Regions from separate parts of the Streptomyces sp. SP18CS02 genome, predicted to be linked through region 1. Evidence: riboswitches for the same ligand, from Rfam matches in the RefSeq annotation. Region 1 holds a riboswitch; the other holds the start of a gene.
The links. A riboswitch is a leader RNA that binds a small molecule or an ion and turns the genes downstream of it on or off. The one in region 1 is predicted to bind cyclic di-AMP.
Positions count from the first base shown of each region.

Region 2: another riboswitch for cyclic di-AMP. It lies ahead of PUR26_RS27225 (C40 family peptidase); the one in region 1 lies ahead of PUR26_RS17040 (M23 family metallopeptidase).

Region 1 covers NZ_JAQYXC010000285.1:16,543-23,661, forward strand. The annotation lists gene PUR26_RS17030 (PrsW family intramembrane metalloprotease) at 1-767, shown strand, start outside; gene PUR26_RS17035 (aldo/keto reductase) at 790-1,734, opposite strand; gene PUR26_RS17040 (M23 family metallopeptidase) at 2,044-3,093, opposite strand; cyclic di-AMP (ydaO/yuaA leader) riboswitch at 3,105-3,239, opposite strand; gene PUR26_RS17045 (PP2C family protein-serine/threonine phosphatase) at 3,601-4,797, opposite strand; tRNA gene PUR26_RS17050 (tRNA-Met) at 5,082-5,155, opposite strand; tRNA gene PUR26_RS17055 (tRNA-Lys) at 5,248-5,320, opposite strand; gene PUR26_RS17060 (DEAD/DEAH box helicase) at 5,708-7,119, opposite strand, start outside.
Region 2 covers NZ_JAQYXC010000295.1:107,446-114,564, reverse strand. The annotation lists gene pcrA (DNA helicase PcrA) at 188-2,644, opposite strand; cyclic di-AMP (ydaO/yuaA leader) riboswitch at 2,844-3,002, shown strand; gene PUR26_RS27225 (C40 family peptidase) at 3,010-4,530, shown strand; gene PUR26_RS27220 (hypothetical protein) at 4,622-4,975, opposite strand; gene PUR26_RS27215 (C40 family peptidase) at 5,318-6,364, shown strand; gene PUR26_RS27210 (alpha/beta hydrolase) at 6,399-7,119, opposite strand, start outside.

The DNA.
Region 1 (7,119 bases):
GTTTCACCGCGACCGGCTTCGCCTTCACGGAGAACATCCTCTACCTCGGCAACGCCTTCGGGGAGGACCAGGCGTTCGGTACGTCGGGCTTCGCGTCCGCCACGGCCGCGACCTTCTTCGTCCGCATCGTGATGTCGCCGTTCGCCCACCCGCTCTTCACCGTGCTCACGGGCATCGGCTTCGGCCTCGCCGCGCTCACGGCCCGGCACAGGCGGATCCGCCGCATCGCGCTCCCGGTGCTCGGACTGGCCCTGGCCATGGGCATGCACGCGCTGTGGAACGGCTCGACGGCGTTCGGACCGTGGGGGTTCTACGCCGTGTACCTGGCCTTCATGGTGCCCGCGTTCGGGCTGCTGACCTGGCTGGCGGTCTGGACGAGGCAGCGCGAGCTGCGCACCATATCCGGCGAGCTGCCCGCCTACGCCGCGGCCGGCTGGCTCTCCGCCGCCGAACCGCTCGCCCTGTCCTCGATGCGTGCGCGCGGCGTGGCCCGGGACTACGCGGGCCGTACGTACGGTGCGGCGGCGGCACGGGCGGTCGGCGAGTACGAGGCGTTCGCGACCTCCCTGGCGTTCCTGCGGCACCGGGCCCGCCGGGGTGCGGCGGGCCCGGACTTCATGGCGCGCGAACAGGAGCTCCTGCACCACCTGTGGCAGCGCAAGGAGATAGCCGGCCCGGCGCTCACCTACGCGGCCCAGGCGACCGGCCGGGTGTGGACGCCGCCCCCGTACATGAACTACGGCGGCTACAACCCGTACCGGTACTGACGGTACTGAGCCCTGCCCGGGTCTACTCCGAGGCGGCGGTCAGGGCCGCCAGCTCGTCCGCCGTCAGTTCCAGACCGGCGACCGCCAGCAGGGCGGGCAGCTGCTCGGCCGTACGGGCCGAGGCGAGCGGCGCCGCGACGGTCGGCCGGGCCGCCAGCCAGGCGAGGGCGACCGTGGCGATCTCGGCGCCGCGCTCCTGGGCGACGGTGTCGAGCGCGCCGAGGACCTTGCGGCCGCGCTCGGTCTCCAGGTGCTTGCCCGCGCCCTCGGCCCGGGCGCTCTCGACGCTCGCGCCCGGCCGGTACTTGCCGGTGAGGAAGCCGGAGGCCAGCGCGAAGTACGGCACGGCGCCGAGCCCGGCGCGCTCCGCGGTCTCCAGGAGCTGTCCCTCGTAGGTGTCGCGCGAGACCAGGTTGTAGTGCGGCTGGATCGCGGAGTACGCGGTGAGGCCCTCGCGCGCGGAGAAGTCCAGGGCCTCCTGGAGCCGCTCGGGGGTGATGTTGGAAGCGGCGACGGCCCGCACCTTGCCCTCCTTCACCAGCTGGTCGAGAGCGGTGACGAAGTCCTCGACCGGCACGCCCGGGTCGTCGAAGTGCGTGTAGTACAGGTCTATGTACTCGGTGCGCAGACGGCGCAGCGACTCCTCGACCGCGGCCTTGATGTTCGCGGGGGCGAGGCCCTTGTACCGGGGGTGGGCGCCGACCTTGGTGGCGATGACGACGTCGGAGCGGTTGCCGCGGGAGGCCAGCCAGTTGCCGATGATCGTCTCCGACTCACCGCCCTCGTTGCCCGGTGCCCAGGCCGAATAGCCGTCGGCGGTGTCGATGAAGTTGCCGCCCGCGGCGGCGTACGCGTCGAGCACGGCGAAGGACTGCGTCTCGTCGGCGGTCCAGCCGAACACGTTGCCGCCGAGCGCGAGCGGGAAGACGTCGAGCCCTGAGGTGCCCAGAGGGCGGAGAGAAGTCATGGGGGGATCAACGACGCAGCCCCCGGGAGCATTCCGGGGAGCCGGAACCACGGGACCGGGCAGGACCGCGAGCGGGCGGGACGGCAACCGGGCGGGACGGCAACCGGGCCGGGCGGCTACCGGGCCGGGCGGCAGGAAACCGAAGGGAAGCAGGCAAAAGGGCGGCGGGGAACCCGGCGGGGAGAAGGCCGGCAGCCCTGGCGTCGGGGGGTGGGAGGCCAGGGCCGCCGGGGGCCGTTCACGGGTTCCGGCACCGGATCGTCCCGGTGCGCCGCGGAGCCCGGCGCGAAGGGGCGGGAGGACAGGGCGTCAGACGGTCAGGCCCTTGCTGCGCAGCCAGGCCGCGGGGTCGATGCCGTCGCCGCCCGACGTGCGCACCTCCAGGTGCAGGTGCTCGCCGGTCACATTGCCGGTGGCGCCGACCCGTCCGATGGTCTCGCCGGTGCCGACCTGCTGTCCGACGCCGACCGTCATGGACGAGAGGTGGCAGTACCAGATCTCCGTACCGTCCTCCAGCTCCAGGACGATGCGGTAGCCGTACGAGCCGGAGTAGCCGGCCGACTTGATGGTCCCGCTGTGGACGGCCTTGGTCGGGGTACCCGCCCGGGCCGCGAAGTCCAGGCCGGTGTGGTGCCCGGAGGACCACATGGAGCCGGACTGCCCGTACGTGGCGGTGAGGGTGTACGAGGAGGTGGGCAGGGAGTAGCTCGACGCGAGCTTGGCCAGCCGCGCGGCCTCCGCCTTCGCCTCGGCTTCCGCCGCCGCCTTCTTCTCGGCCTCCTCGGCCTTCTTCTGGGCGGCGGTCTGCTGGGACTTCGCCTCGGCGGCGGCCTGCTCGGCGGCGGTCTTCTCGGCGGCCGCCTTCGCCTCGGCGTCGGCGGACGCCTGCTGCTGTTCGGCCTGCTGGAGGATACGGACGCGCAGCGCCTCGCCGGCGTCCTCGGCCTCCTGGCCGGCCTGGTCGTCCCGGCCTGCCCCGCGGTCGTCGCCGGAGAGGGACAGGGCGGTGAGCGGCGCGTTGTCGGCGGTCCCCGTGACGCCCTCGCCCTCGTCCTCGTCGTCGAGGAGGGAGCCGATGTCCGGCAGGTCGGGCAGGGAGATGGAGACCGCGGGCTTGTCCTGCGCGGTGGCTATGCCGCCCGCACCGACCGCCGCGATGACTCCGACACCGAGGACGGTGGAGCTGCGGGCGAGACCGCCGCGCTGCTTGGCGACACGATGACGGCCGCGAACCGGGCGAACGGTGTCCTCGGTGGGATTCCACTCCGCCCACTGCGTGTTTGCGGGCGTGGCGTCAGGGGCACCCGAAGGGCCGGGAGAGCCGGGAAAGACCTCGGGAGCAGGACTGTTGGACGCCACGGAGGCGCACTCCTTTCCTTCCTTCTCGCCTACCGGGTTAGCTGACGGGTTCGGAGCAGGAAGGTCTCCTACGGGTCTGGTTCGACCCGATTCACCCCAAGGTGGTGGTTCCCCGGTTCCCTTGCGGAATTCGGCGCGCGCGCACGGTGCCGTCTCTTGCGACGACTGGGACGACCGCGCTGCGTTATCGAACGTTAATAGACGCGAGGGCCGTATTCCAAGCTGTTCCTACTGATCATTACCGTGCTGGCCAGGACGTACCGGGTCACACACGGGCACAGCCGGGCGAGTTGACCGCCCCTCAGAAACACCGGCCGCCTCTTATTTTTCTGACCGTTCGTCAACTGTTATGCGGAGTGGTGCTCGTCGACTACGTACCGTGGTCGAGTCCCTCCCGGCGTACCCCTGCCACGCGGTCGCCCTGGCGTCACCGCGGTCGCCGCGGCCACGGCAAAGCGGCAGACACGGCAGACACGGGGGACACGGCGGCAACAGCAGTCACGGCAGTCACGGCACCAATGGGATCGTCGTCCGCCGGTCGGGCTGCCCCTCCTCGGGCCGGCTGACCGCCAGCAGCGCCAGGTCGTCGGTCGCCCCGCCGCCTGTGTGCCGCCGCACGTCCTCCACCAGCGCGTCCAGCAGTGCCTCGGGCCCCGGGAAGACCCGCCCGGCCAGCCGCGCCACCGGGTCGTAGAACTCCCCCCGCGCGTCGCGCGCCTCGGACAGCCCGTCCGTGTAGAAGAGCAGCGTCGCCCCCGGCGGGTAGGACACCTCGTACGCCCGGTCCGGCCACGCCGCCAGGTCGGCCATGCCCAGCGGCAGCGCGGTCTCGTTCGGCTCCAGCAGTTCCACGGTCGCGTCGGGGTTCATCCGCAACGGCTCGGGATGGCCCCGGTCGACGATCCGCACCACGGTGTCCCCGCGCGGGATCTCGGCCAGTACGGCGGTGGTGAACCCCTCGAAGGCGTCCAGTCCGTCGCGCCGGGTGCCCTCGCGCGCGAGCGCGCGCTCCAGCCGCTGCGCCACGCCCTCCAGGGAGCTCTCCTGCTCGGCCGCCTCCCGGAAGGCGCCGATGACGACCGCGACCGCCTCGACCGCCCCCAGACCCTTGCCTCGTACGTCGCCGACCACGAGCCGGACGCCGTAGGGCGTGTCCTGCACGGCGAAGAGGTCGCCGCCGATGTACGTGTCCGCCTGCGCGGCCTCGTACCGCGCCGCGATGTCCAGACCGCCGATCCGTTTGGCGGGGCTGGGCAGCACGGCCCGCTGGGCGGTCTCGGCGATCACCCGCGCCGAGGCGAGACGCTCGCCGCCCCGCCGCACGACCCGGTTGATGAACAGCGCGAGCGCGGAGACGGTCCCGATGGTGACGACCTCGGTCAGGGCCGGGGCCTCGTCCATGGTCCCGCCGTGGAGGCGCAGCACCACCACGGCGACCAGGGCGACGAGGCCCGCCAGCAGCGTGGCGCCGAAACTGAAGAAGGGCGCCGCGATCAGCGGGGCGGCGGCGAAGAGCGGCACCGCCGTGAAGCGTGACGGGGTCGACACGTCGTAGATCACCCCGCCGATGATCATCAGGGCGGGCAGCGAGCGGATGAACAGATGGACCCCCTCACGGTCCCGGCCGGGTCCGGGCGCCCGGCTCCCGCGCGGGGAGCGCACCAACCCGCCCCGGCCGCCGCCGTCCCGCGCTCGCTGCCCCACCACTGGTCTCCTGCCCGCTCCGCCCACCGCTGCGGACGGTACCGCCCCCCACCCGGGCCGGCCGGAGCCGCGCCGCGTGGCGACTCGCCGTCCGCCGACCGGGCGATACACCGCCCCCGGCCCGGGCCGCCCCGGAGCGCCCCACCCCGGCACACGCGAAGACCGGACACCACGAAGGCTTGGACATGACGAAGACCCAGGCATCACGAAGACCCGGACATGACGAAGACCCGGACATGACGAAGACCCGGCGCCTGAATCAGGCACCGGGTCTTCGTTTTCAGTAGCGGGGACAGGATTTGAACCTGCGACCTCTGGGTTATGAGCCCAGCGAGCTACCGAGCTGCTCCACCCCGCGTCGGTAAACACCATCCTACGCTATGAATCGGGGGCTCCCGACCGCCTCGACCGGTCATGACCTGTGCGGACGGCCGGGTGCCCCGTGACTCGTAGGCCCTGTGGGACTCGAACCCACAACCAACGGATTAAAAGTCCGCTGCTCTGCCAATTGAGCTAAGGGCCCTCGGCGAGTCATCCCCGAGCATAGCCCGCCAACGCCCGGGAGCCGATCGGGTATCGACTCCCGGGTGCGGCAAGATCCGCCGAGGGCGTGGATCCCCACCCGGCGACGGCCTGAAACCGGCCCGAACGGGTGCCCTCCCGGAAACACTGCGGACCACCTGTGCGCCGGTCGGCCCAGTGGCCATGAATGGGCGTCACCCCGTGTCCGTCAGCGGCGTGGTGGTCCGGCCGGGGCGTTGCCGACCGCCCTGTGCGCGATTTCCCACCCCTGTGCGCGATTTCCCACCCCTGTGCGCGCGACCGCCACAGCGCTCTGCCCGGGGAACGGGAACGGGCCCGTACGGCACCTCGCGGTGCTGTACGGGCCCGTTGGGCTCAGACGTTCGGGTCAGCCGTTGCGCTTCCAGCGGGGCTTGTCCTCGCGGCGCCCGAAGGAGCCGGTGTTCGACGAGCCGCGGTGGTCGTCGCGGCGGCCGAACGGACGGTCGTGGCCACCGGAACGGAAGCCGCCGCCGGCCGGACGGTCGTCACGGCGGTCACGGTTGAACGGACGGTCGCCGGCACCGCGGTGACCACCGGCGGGGCGGTCGTTGTCGCGGCGGAAGCCACCGGAGGAACGGTCGTCGCGGTTGAAGCCGCCGCGGTCGTTGTCCCGGCGGTCGTCACGACGGAAGCCACCGGAGGGACGGTCGTCCCGGCGGAAGCCGCTCGACGGACGGTCGTTGTCGCGGCGGAAACCACCGGACGGGCGGTCGTTGTCCCGGCGGAAACCACCGGACGGGCGGTCGTTGTCACGACGCTCGAAGGAACGCCCGCCACGGTCGTTGTCACGGCGGTCGTCGCGGTTGAAGCCGCCGCGGTCGTTGTCACGGCGGTCGTCACGACGGAAGCCACCGGAGGGACGGTCGTCCCGGCGGAAGCCGCTCGACGGACGGTCGTTGTCCCGGCGGAAACCACCGGACGGGCGGTCGTTGTCACGACGCTCGAAGGAACGGCCACCGCGGTCGTTGTCACGGCGGTCGTCACGACGGAACCCGCCCGAGGGACGGTCGTTGTCCCGGCGGTCGTCCCGGCGGAAGCCACCCGACGGGCGGTCGTCACGACGGTCGCCGCCACGGCGCTCGTAGTTGCCGCGCTCGTCGCGACGCTGCTCCTCGCGGCGCTCCACGGGCTGGGCCGGAATCGACACCGCGGCCTCGACCTCGGCCTCGGCGGCCTCCGTCACCTCGGCGACCGCGGCCTCCGGGTCGTCACCGCGCTCACGGGCGGCACGCGCCACCAGGCGGTCGGCCTCCTCGCGCAGCTCGCCGGCGCGGCGCTGGAGCCGCTCCAGCTCCTTGGTCAGGTCGGCGACCTCGCGCTCGGCCTGCTTGGCGGCGTTGTTCGCGGAGTCGGCCTGGACCTCGGTCAGCGAGCGGGCGCCGGTGATCTCGGCGACCTCCGGGTCGAACGCCCCGGCGCCGCCCACGATGTGACGCGAGGCGTCGACGCCCGCGTCCTCCATGAGGCGGAAGATCTGACGGCGCTGGTGCGGCAGGGCCAGGGAGACGACCGTGCCGGACTGGCCCGCACGGGCGGTACGGCCCGAACGGTGCAGGTAGTCCTTGTGGTCGCCGGCCGGGTCCACGTTCAGCACCAGGTCGATGCCGTCCACGTGGATACCGCGCGCGGCGACGTCGGTGGCGACGAGGGCGTTGACGTAGCCGTCCTTGAAGTCGGCCAGGGTGCGCGTACGCGCGCCCTGCGTCATGCCGCCGTGCAGGGCGTCCGCCTTGACGCCCGACTCGCGCAGCTGCTCCG
Region 2 (7,119 bases), on a different contig from region 1:
CGATGCGACGATGTCGCGACGACGGCCGGACGAATCTGGCAACCGGGCAACCGGTCCACCGGCTGGGCGAACCCGACCGCCGGGCAACCGGTTCACCGGCCGGACGAACCCGGCGGCCGGCGCCCCGTCAGGACACCGGACCACCGGACCCCCGGACCACCGGACCACCGGCCCACTCGGCCGTTCGCTACAGCTTCTCCACCGGCGCGTACCGCAGGAGCAGCCGCTTCGGCTTCTCGTCGCCGAAGTCGATCGTCGCCTGCGCGTCACCGCCCTGTCCGGTCACGGCCACGACGGTCCCCAGCCCGAACTGGTCGTGGGTGACCCGGTCCCCGACCGACAGCGCGATCACCGGCTTGTCGGTGGTGCGCCGCGTGGCGAAACCGGACGGGCCCCCGGCCCGTGACCGTGACGAGAGCGACGACGACAGTGAGGACGCGATCCCCGAGGTCGGCCCGGCCGGAGCGGCCATCGGACCGGTGCGCTTCCACTCCAGGTGCGTGCCCGGGATCTCCTCCAGGAACCGCGACGGCGGGTTGTACGAGGGCTGTCCCCACGCGCTGCGCATCGTCGAGCGGGTCAGGTAGAGCCGCTCACGGGCGCGGGTGATGCCGACGTACGCGAGGCGGCGCTCCTCCTCCAGCTCCTTGGTCTCCCCGAGGGCGCGCATGTGCGGGAAGACGCCGTCCTCCATGCCGGTCAGGAACACCACGGGGAATTCGAGGCCCTTGGCGGTGTGCAGCGTCATCAGCGTGATGACACCGGAGCCCTCTTCGTCCTCGTCGGGGATCTGGTCGGAGTCGGCCACCAGCGCGACCTGCTCCAGGAACTCGGCCAGATTGCCCGTTCCTTCGCCCTCTTCGCGGTTCTGCTCGAACTCCAGGGCCACCGCGGCGAGTTCCTGGAGGTTCTCGATACGGGTCTCGTCCTGCGGATCGGTCGACGCCTGGAGCTCGGCGAGGTAGCCGGTCCGTTCGAGGACCGCTTCCAGGACGACGGCGGGCCCCGCGCCGGAGTCGACGATCGTGCGCAGCTCCTCCATCAGCGTGTTGAACCGCTTCACCGCGTTGGCGGACCGGGCCGCCATGCCGTACGCCTCGTCGACGCGGCGCAGCGCCTGGGGGAAGGTGATCCGCTCGCGCTGCGCCAGCGCGTCGATCATCGCCTCGGCGCGGTCGCCGATGCCCCGCTTGGGGACGTTGAGGATGCGGCGCAGCGGCACGTTGTCCTCGGGGTTCGCCAGGACGCGCAGGTACGCCAGCACATCGCGCACCTCCTTGCGCTCGTAGAAGCGCACGCCGCCGACGACCTTGTACGGCAGGCCGACCCGGATGAAGATCTCTTCGAAGACACGGGACTGGGCGTTGGTGCGATAGAAGATGGCGACGTCGCCGGCCTTCGCGTCGCCCGCGTCCGTCAGCCGGTCGATCTCGTCGGCGACGAACTGCGCCTCGTCGTGCTCGGTGTCGGCGACGTACCCGGTGATCCGGGCGCCCTCGCCGGCGTTGGTCCACAGGTTCTTGGGACGGCGGCTCTCGTTGCGCTCGATCACCGCGTTGGCGGCGGAGAGGATCGTCTGGGTGGAGCGGTAGTTCTGCTCCAGCAGGATCGTGGTCGCGTCCGGGTAGTCCTCCTCGAACCGGAGGATGTTGCGGATGGTCGCACCCCGGAAGGCGTAGATCGACTGGTCGGCGTCACCGACGACGCACAGCTCCGCCGGGGCCATGTCCTCGTACCCGGTGCCGACCAGTTCGCGTACGAGCGTGTACTGGGCGTGGTTGGTGTCCTGGTACTCGTCGACCATGACGTGGCGGAAGCGGCGGCGGTAGTGCTCGGCGACGTCCGGGAACGCCTGGAGCAGGTGGACGGTCGTCATGATGATGTCGTCGAAGTCCAGGGCGTTGGCCTCGCGCAGCCGCGCCTGGTACATCCGGTACGCCTCGGCGAGCGTCTTCTCGAAGCCGTCGGCGGCCTGGTCGGCGAAGGTCTCCTCGTCGATCAGCTCGTTCTTCAGGTTCGAGACCTTGGCGCTGAACGACTTGGGCGGGTACCGCTTCGGGTCGAGGTCCAGGTCACGGCAGCACAGCGCCATCAGGCGCTTGGAATCGGCCGCGTCGTAGATCGAGAAGGAGGAGGTGAAGCCGAGCCTCTTCGACTCGCGGCGCAGGATGCGCACACAGGCGCTGTGGAAGGTCATCACCCACATGGCGCCCGCGCGCGGGCCGACGAGCTGCTCGACGCGCTCCTTCATCTCCCCGGCGGCCTTGTTGGTGAAGGTGATCGCCAGTATCTGCCCGGGGTGCACGTTGCGCGTGGCCAGCAGGTGCGCGATGCGGTGGGTCAGCACGCGGGTCTTGCCGGAACCGGCGCCGGCCACGATGAGCAGCGGCGAACCGGTGTGCACGACGGCGGCGCGCTGCTGTTCGTTCAGCCCCTCGACCAGGGCGGCCGCGTCCACCACCGGACGGGGGGCGCCGTCACGGTAGTGCGCGTCCCGGGCCGGGGGCACGTCGAACCTGCCCCCGAAGAGGTCGTGCGGAACCTCCTCCGCGGCCGGCTCGTCGTGCTCGGGCGGCGGCGGGGGCTCCTCGGAGCGGTGGTTCCGGAGGTCCGCCAGGAAGCTGTCGTCAAAGAGGCTGCTCATCGCCTATCGAGTCTAGGCCGCTCCACTGACAGTCGCGGCCGAACCGCCTTCGTCACGATGAGCACCGGATTCATTACCCGAAGTAAAGATAACGAAAACGTATAGGGCATATCGAACATCATCCTTCACAGCACCACCACAGTTTGGCTAGCGTGCTCGCGAAGGCGGTCTGTAACCCCATCGGCGAACCACGCCAACCGGGCCGTCCACGCCGAATCCGGCCTTTCGCTCAGGAAGTACGGAACCGGGGACCCACATGCAGGACCGGGGTGAATCGGCCTGTCCGCGTACGGCCGTAGGGCACCTTCCGTCGCCCGAACCCGACAGCTAACCCGGTAGGCGGTTCACGGAAGGAGATGCCGGCCTTGGCGTCGCATCGCAAGCCGCGCACCCGCACCACCCGCGCGCACTCCCCCGCCGTCGGGGTCACGACGGCCGCCATCGCCTCGGTCTCCCTCCTGTCCGCGCAGAACGCGGACGCGGCGCCCTCCCGGACGGCTCCCGACGCCGTACCGTCCAGCCCGGACGCGAAGCCGACGGCCGAGGAGGTCCAGCGGAAGGTCGACGCCCTGTACCGGCAGGCCGGTACGGGGACGCGGCAGTACGAGCGGCAGTACGACAGCCCCAAGGAGGCCGCGCCCCGGCGGAGGCTGACGGTCGACAAGCTGTTCGACGGGGCCGGTAAGCGGGCGCAGCCGCTGAACGAGACCCGCCGCACGCTGGGCACCTACACCGCCGGGGAGCCCCGCCCGGGCGCCGTCGCCCAGGCCACGGGGCTGATCGTCGCCGCCGACCCGCAGGCGTACGCCGAGCAGACCCAGCAGATGCCGGAGGTCCAGCGGACCCAGCAGATGCCGGAGGTCCAGGACGTCCACCAGATCCAGCACACCCAGCAGGTCCAGGACGTCCAGCAGGTCCAGCAGTTCCAGGGGATGCCGGAGGTCCAGCGGACCCAGCAGACGCAGGAGGTCCGGCAGACCCCGCAGGTCCCGCGGCCGCTCCTGCCCCGACCGGACCACGAGCCCCACCGGACCGCGTTGTCCGACCCGCCCGCCGAGCACGGGCAGCAGGCGCTTGCCGGCCACGGGACGCGGCACTCGTCGGCGGAGGCCGCGGAGGCGGTGGAAGCCGTGGAGGCGGCGGAAGCCGTGGAGGCCAAGGAACGGACCGCCGAGGCGGCCGGCGGCGTGGATGCCCTCACCGCCTCTCAGGCGGTCCTGCGGGCCAGCAAGCAGGACGTCCAGCGCAAGCTGCGCGAGGCACGCGACCTGCTGTCGAGCGTGACCGTCGAGGAGCTGACGCGACGGGCGGAGCTGGACCACAGGCGCGAGGCGCAGGCCCGGCTGCGGGCGGAGGCGAGGGTCCGCGAAGAGGCGGAAGCGGCCCGTGCGCGCCAGGACCGGCTCCGCCGGGAGCAGAGCCAGGACCGGGAACAGCAGCCGGAGACGAGTACCGGTCGCGGCTCCTGGACCGCAAGCGCCACCGCCGCCGCCACCGGGTACGGCACCTCGGCCGGCGCCGGGACCGGGAGCCGCTCGGCCAAGGCGGACAAGGTGCTGGCCTTCGCCCGCGCCCAGGTCGGCAAGCCGTACGTGTGGGGCGCGACCGGCCCGAGCTCCTACGACTGCTCCGGCCTCACCCAGGCGGCGTGGAGGGCGGCCGGAGTCGAACTGCCGCGGACCACCTGGGGCCAGATCGAGTTCGGCACCCCCGTCGACATGGAGGCTCTGCGCCCCGGCGACCTGGTGTTCTTCTACGACGACATCAGCCATGTCGGCATCTACGAGGGCGAGGGCCGGATGATCCACGCGCCGAAGCCCGGCGCGAACGTCCGCGAGGAGTCGGTCTACTGCATGCCGATCCACGGCAGCGTGCGCCCGGCCTGAACCGGGCGGTGACGGCGGGGGTCGGGGGCGGTACGGGACCGAGGGCGTACGCCGCGGCAGTGGGGCCGCGGCCGGCCCCGCCGCCGGGGCATCAGGTCCAGAGCGTCGCGATGAAGATGTTGGCCACGGTCAGACCGCCCACGGCCGCGAAGATCCCCTTCTCCACCTTCTCCTCGTCCCGCTTCACGTAGACCAGGCCGAGGATCACCACCAGCAGCGCCAGCTTCACGCCGATCTTGACGTTGTCGACGGTCTGGTCGTCGGCCTGGTTGAGGCCCACCAGCGCGACGCCCGTGATCAGCATCGTCAGGGCGCCGTGCAGCATGGCGGGGACGAAGCGTGCCGTGCCCGCGCTCATCGCCTTCATCTGGGTCAGGAAGCCGCCCAGCAGGGAGGCGATACCGATGATGTGCAGGGCGACGAAGACATTGATGAGTACGTCCATGGGGCGGAGCCTAGCCGGGGCCATAGCACCGCCCTGCGGCCAGGTGCGCCTCTTTCGACGCATCGGTCACAGCTGATCCGGAATATGTAATTCCGGACGCATGGGGCCCCTCGGAATCCGTACGGGAAACCTCACCTGCGGCCAGTTGCGGTCATGGCCTCCCAGCCCCGTGACCCTCAGGCCTAGCGTCCTGCCCCAGGCGGCCGGCTCTCCCCACCTCCGTCCGGGCCCCACCCGGACGGCAGTCGGCCGCCCCGCCCGGGAGATCCGGCGGCGGCCCGCTCCCCCGACGGGTCCGCCGCCGGACCCGTCAGGACCGCACGAAGGGAAGTGACCGCCCCCGTGGCAGCGCACCGGAAGCCCAGGCAGCGCCCGTTGAGCGGACCGGCCGGCCGCACCGCCGCCGTCCTCGCGCTCGCCGGGGCGGCGACGGCCACCGCCTTCGAGGGCATCGGGCAGGCCGAGCCCCGGCTCACGCCCGCCCAGGTCAAGACCGAGGTCGACCGGCTGTACCAGCAGGCCGAGGAGGCCACCGAGAGGTACAACGGCGCCAAGGAGAAGGCCGCGCGGGCCCAGACGGCACTGGACGCGCTCCGCGACGAGGCCGCCCGCAGGACGGCGCGGCTCAACACCACCCGCGACGCCCTCGGCTCGGTGGCCACCGCCCAGTACCGGAGCGGTGGTCTCGACCCGGCCCTCCAGCTCGTGCTCTCCTCGGACCCCGACGACTACCTCGAAGGCGCCGCGCTCGCCCAGCGGGCGGGTGACCGCCAGGCGGACACGATCGCCGGCCTCCAGGGGCAGCTCGCCGAGATCGGCCGGCTGCGGTCCGAGTCCACCGGGCACCTGCGTGACCTCGAGGCCCGCCGGACCGAGCTGGGCCGCCACAGGACCACCGTCAAGAACAAGATCGCCGCCGCCGAGGACCTGCTCGCGCGGCTGACGTCGGACCAGCGGGCCCGGTACGAGGCCGGGGAGGGCGGGCGCGACGCCGGACGCGCCGACCGCGGCGCCCCGCGCGGCACGGTACGGGCGCCCAACGCCCGGGCGGCGCAGGCGGTCGCGTACGCCTACGGCGCCCTGGGCAAGCCCTATGTGTGGGGCGCGACCGGCCCGGACTCCTACGACTGCTCCGGCCTCACCCAGGCCGCCTGGCGCTCCGCAGGGGTCTCGCTGCCCCGCACCACCTACAGCCAGATCGACGCCGGCCAACGGGTCTCCCGCTCCCGGCTCGCCCCGGGCGACCTGCTCTTCTTCTATTCGGGGATCAGTCATGTGGGCATGTACGTCGGCGACGGGAAGATGATCCACGCGCCCCGCCCCGGGGCCCCGGTACGCGTCGCCCCCATCGACGAGATGCCCTGGGCGGGCGCGACCCGCGTCGGTTGAATCCTTCGTTTCGATGAGCCCGGCAGGAACCGGCCTAGCGGCGGGCCGCGGTCAGGGCGGATGTTCCGCCCTGCTCGCCGGCACCCCGGTCCGGGCCCTGGCCGGAGCCCTGTCCGAAGCCCTGGCCCGTTCCCCGGCCCGCACCGGCACCGGCGTCCGAACCCGTCTCCGACCCGGCACCGGCGTCCGAACCCGTACCCGACCCGGCACCGGCGTCCGAACCCGTGCCCCTACCCGCGCCCGTGCCCTGCTCCTCGAACCGGCGGGTCAGCCACTCGAAGACCGACGGCACCTCCCGGACCCAGGTGCTGGTCCGGTGACCGCCCTTGACCTGGCGGACGTCGATGCGCGTCGGGGCCTTCGCCGCCTCCCGCAGCGCGACACCCTGCTGGAAGCCGTCCCGCCCGTCGCCGGTGAACAGCATGGTGATCCGGGGCGGGACAGCCGCCTCCCTCAGCATGTTGAGCGGGTTGGCGGCGTGCCGCAGGGCGGGATCCTTCGCGGTGAGCGAGGAGGGCTCGGCGGCCGGGTCGTTGTACCCGGACATGCTGATCGCGTACCGGTACCGGTCGGGGTGCGCGACCGTCAGCTTCGCGGCACAGTGGGCTCCCGCCGAGTAGCCGGCGACGGCCCAGCCGTCCGCCCTGTCGGCGGCACGGAAGTTGTCGATCACCATCTGGCGTACGTCGATGCTCAGCCAGGACTCGGCGTTGACCCTGCCCGGAACGTTGGCGCAGCCGGTGTCGGTGTCACCG